2 regions of the Brochothrix thermosphacta DSM 20171 genome follow, and region 2 is predicted to be linked to the other one. Evidence: a T-box and tRNA genes for the amino acid it is inferred to sense, from the RefSeq annotation. Region 2 holds a T-box; the other holds one or more tRNA genes.

Region 1 (2,410 bases), 470 kb from region 2:
AAGAATTTGAAACTACCAGACGTATTCGTGAGCAACTAATTGCACACAATATCGATATTCTACCTCTTTCTATGCCAACAGGGATTATTGCTGAGATAAAAGGTGATTTACCTGGTCCAGTCATTGCATTGCGCGGTGATATAGATGCTCTACCCATTGAAGAGGAAAGTAATATCTCTTTTCGCTCATTAAATAAAGGTGCAATGCATGCTTGTGGACACGATTTACATACAACAGTTCTATTAGGTGCGGCAATCCGTCTGTCACAATTAAAAGATAAAATAAAAGGCACTATCCGTTTTATTTTCCAACCCGGCGAAGAAATTGCCTATGGTGCTGCTGAGATGTTAAAAACACATCTTCTAGACGATGTATCTGCTATTTTTGGCTGGCATAATGATCCAGAGCTCCCAATTGGAACAGTTGCAAGTGCTCATGGCCCTGTTACTGCTTCAGTCGATGCCTTTGACATAAAAATAACGGGTAAAGGTTCACATGCTGCTAAACCAAATGAAGGTAATGATCCCTTTATTATAGCAGCACAAGTTCTTACTGCCTTTCAAACAATTATTAGTCGCTACCTTCCATCACAAACAAATGCGGTAGTGAGTATTACTCAAATGCACGGTGGGAACAATAGAAATGTAATTCCTGAAACAGTCAGTCTCAGTGGCACCGTTCGTGCATTTGATCCCGCAATTGTTGAAACCATAAAAAAACGTATGTCTCAAATATTAGCTGGATTAGCCGTCACAAACGATGCAAAAATCGATTTAGAATGGGTAGAAGAATTTTCACCAGCAACAAATAACAACCCAGAATTAACCGATTTCGCAACATTAGTTGCTTCTGAATCTGGTTTTTCAACAACCTCAATGTCCCCATTATCTATAGGTGAAGATTTTGCGAATTTCCAACTTCAAATACCAGGAGCCTTCGTTTTCATTGGTTCTGGTGGACCTTACGCGCTACATCATCCCAAGTTTGAAGCTGACGATAAAATACTCTTACCTATTGTAAACTACTTTACTAGCCTTGCTTTACAAGCACCGAACTTTATTGCAAACAAATAAGAAAGAGGATCACTATCGTATGATAGTGATCCTCTTATATGTATAATAGAAGCCATTTGCCGGGATCGAACCGGCGACCTCATCCTTACCATGGATGCGCTCTACCAACTGAGCTAAAACGGCATTATACAAAATTAGAGCACAACTAAGTTGCACTCTAATTTCTAAATACTCCGCAAGTAGGGCTCGAACCTACGACAACACGATTAACAGTCGTGTGCTCTACCAACTGAGCTATTGCGGATAATTGGCTTGGCAACGTCCTACTCTCACAGGGGGAAACCCCCAACTACCATCGGCGCTAAAGAGCTTAACTACTGTGTTCGGGATGGGAACAGGTGTATCCTCTTTGCTATCGTCACCAAACAGTTTTTAAATTCTACCTAAGCTTCGCTTTTCTTCGTTGTCTTCTTCCTCTCAATCGTCACATACCATAAGTATGTTCCTCAATCGATTCATAAACGCCTAGAACAACTTGCTTATCTAAAATTTATTATTGCTTGGATAATATGAAATTATCAAGAGAATTTGCACTCTCAAAACTGAATACTTATTGATATAGAAAGAATTTGCGACAACCAATCGTCATTTTCGCTTTTTTAAAAATTAATAAGGTTAAGTCCTCGACCTATTAGTATTCGTCCGCTCCATACATTGCTGTACTTCCACTCCGAACCTATCAACCTGATCGTCTCTCAGGGGTCTTACTCACATAAAGTGATGGGAAATCTCATCTCGAGGGGGGCTTCACGCTTAGATGCTTTCAGCGTTTATCCCTTCCACACATAGCTACCCAGCGATGCTCCTGGCGGAACAACTGGTACACCAGCGGTGTGTCCATCCCGGTCCTCTCGTACTAAGGACAGCTCCTCTCAAATTTCCTGCGCCCGCGACGGATAGGGACCGAACTGTCTCACGACGTTCTGAACCCAGCTCGCGTACCGCTTTAATGGGCGAACAGCCCAACCCTTGGGACCGACTACAGCCCCAGGATGCGATGAGCCGACATCGAGGTGCCAAACCTCCCCGTCGATGTGGACTCTTGGGGGAGATAAGCCTGTTATCCCCGGGGTAGCTTTTATCCGTTGAGCGATGGCCCTTCCATGCGGAACCACCGGATCACTAAGCCCGACTTTCGTCCCTGTTCGACTTGTAGGTCTCACAGTCAAGCTCCCTTGTGCCTTTACACTCTGCGAATGATTTCCAACCATTCTGAGGGAACCTTTGGGCGCCTCCGTTACTCTTTAGGAGGCGACCGCCCCAGTCAAACTGCCCATCTGACACTGTCTCCCACCCCGATAAGGGGTGCGGGTTAGAATGGTCATGTCACAAGGGTA
Region 2 (2,410 bases):
CATCATAATACTTTTCAGTGTTTTCCGGATCACGGTAGCTTAAACGGAATGAGTAATCAGTGATATTGAAATCTTTATACACATCATGCAACAATTTCACAGTTGCTTTAAATTCTTCTGCAATTTGATCTGGACGAACAAAGATGTGAGCATCATTAAGTGTCATAGCTCTCACGCGTTGTAAACCAGATAATGCGCCACTCATTTCATAACGGTGCATTAAACCTAATTCCGCAATACGAATAGGTAATTCACGGTATGAATGAATATCATTTTTGTAGATCATCATATGGTGTGGACAGTTCATCGGACGTAAAACAAGTGACTCATTCTCATCCATTTTCATTGGTGGGAACATATCCTCACTGTAGTGTTCCCAGTGTCCACTTGTTTTATAAAGCTCCACATTAGCAAGAGCGGGTGTATAAACATGATCATATCCTTTAGATACTTCCATGTCGACGATATATCTTTCAATTTGACGGCGAACAGTCGCACCTTTTGGCAACCACATCGGTAAACCTTGACCCACTAAGTTATTAATCATAAAAAGATCGAGTTCTTTTCCGATTTTACGATGATCACGTTCTTTGGCTTCTTCTAACATGGCAAGATGCGCGTCTAAGTCAGTTTGTGAAAAGAATGCTGTTCCGTAAATACGGTGAAGCATTTTATTTTTACTATCTCCACGCCAATAAGCACCTGCAAGACTCAATAATTTAAAGGCTTTGATTTTACCAGTTGATGGTAAATGACCACCTCGGCATAAATCAGCATATTCTGCTTGTGCATACAATGTCACTTGTTGATCTTCTGGAATCGCATCGATTAGTTCTAATTTGTATTTATCGTCAGCAAAACGTGCTTTCGCTTCTTCGCGAGTCACTTCTTGACGCTCAATTTTAATGTTTTGTTTGATGATTTTTTTCATTTCTTTTTCGATTGCTTTAAATGATTCATCAGAAATATCTTCTTTTGTATCAAAATCATAGTAGAAACCACCATCGATTGCTGGACCTACACCAAAGCTTGCATCTGGATAAAGACGGCGAATTGCTTGCGCCATTGTATGTGCAGCTGAGTGATTAATCACTGTTAATGCATCTTCATGTTCAGGTGTAATAATTTCAAAATCAGCATCTTCGTTAATCGGTGTTGTTAATTCGACAATTGTACCGTTTACTTTACCGGCGATTGCTTTTTTCTTTAAACTAGAGCTAATTGATCCTGCTATTTCTGCTGTATTCAGTCCGTTTTCAAATTCTTTCACGGCACCATCTGGAAATTTAATTTTCATTGGTCATTTCTCCTTTTTAGTTAAAATAAAAAACGTCCCTCTGCATTCTAACAATAGAATACAAAGGGACGTCTGAATGAACAGTCGTGGTTCCACCCTCATTTAATAGCCGAAGCTATCCTCATGGGCCTTGGTAACGGAAAAAGGTTCCGGACTATCTTACTGTAAGTTCAGATAGTCAGTTCAAAGGTGGTGAATTGTAAGGTGCAATCGTTGGTGAGCTCTCAGCAATGCTCGCCTCTCTGTAAACAGCTTCCTTAAATCCTTATCCTTCTCAATACTTTTGTTATATATGACTATATTATAGCTTCTTTTGCCAAAAATGCAAGACTATTGGCGATAGTTTTTACCAGAAAGCTCAATTGGTTGTGCTAAGAAACGGATACGTTCCATGATACGAGTAGCTTTCATCGTCTCTTCATCACCACGATTATTTACCATCAAATATTTTTGAAGTTGTTTAAAATCCATATTTGATGAGAAAAACGTTGGTAATTCTTCTTGCATGCGATATTGTAAAATTGCCCCTAAGACTTCATCTCGCGTCCAACTTGTTAATGACTCAGCACCGATATCATCCAACATTAAGACTGGCGTTTCTTTCGCAATTTGAACCTTCTCACCCACAGAATTGTCATTAATCGCTTGTTTAATTTCACGCATAAATTCTGGCACATAAATCATCGTTGTTTCGACATCATTATCTGCCAACATGTTCGCAATCGTACCCAGTACATAGGATTTTCCTGTTCCATATGAACCATAAACAAACCAACCTTGCACCATTGTGTCACTTGCATCTTTGATTGCACGTACCAATGGAAACATTGCATTCAACAATTCAACACGTTGAGCTGTGTCGGTTTCAAAATTTTCCATACTGGCATTAAGAATTTGTTTCGGCATATGCAACGAGCGTATACGTTTACGTCGTTCACGTTCACGATCAGCACGAATTTTTTCAGGCGTCGCCGCGTAACGTACTTCTATAATACCATTGTTAAGCGATAACTCTGGTCGATAGCCTGGTAGCAAGCCCCGTTCTTTATTTTGATACTTTTGATGTTCCGTTACAAACTCATATAATTTAGTGATATTGTGCTTAATTAGCTC

What was found. A T-box is a leader RNA that pairs with one kind of tRNA and senses whether it is charged. The one in region 2 lies ahead of thrS (threonine--tRNA ligase), so its partner is inferred to be a tRNA-Thr.
Region 1: it has a tRNA-Thr gene. The T-box ahead of thrS (threonine--tRNA ligase) is inferred to sense a tRNA for this amino acid. The anticodon was not compared.

The regions. Positions count from the first base shown of each region.
Region 1 is NZ_CP145608.1:169,264-171,673, reverse strand. Features, by position in the region: gene V6S17_RS00880 (amidohydrolase) at 1-1,073, shown strand, start outside; tRNA gene V6S17_RS00875 (tRNA-Thr) at 1,124-1,196, opposite strand; tRNA gene V6S17_RS00870 (tRNA-Asn) at 1,245-1,317, opposite strand; rRNA gene rrf (5S ribosomal RNA) at 1,324-1,439, opposite strand; rRNA gene V6S17_RS00860 (23S ribosomal RNA) at 1,685-2,410, opposite strand, start outside.
Region 2 is NZ_CP145608.1:634,571-636,980, reverse strand. Features, by position in the region: gene thrS (threonine--tRNA ligase) at 1-1,297, opposite strand, end outside; T-box leader at 1,359-1,584, opposite strand; gene dnaI (primosomal protein DnaI) at 1,628-2,410, opposite strand, start outside.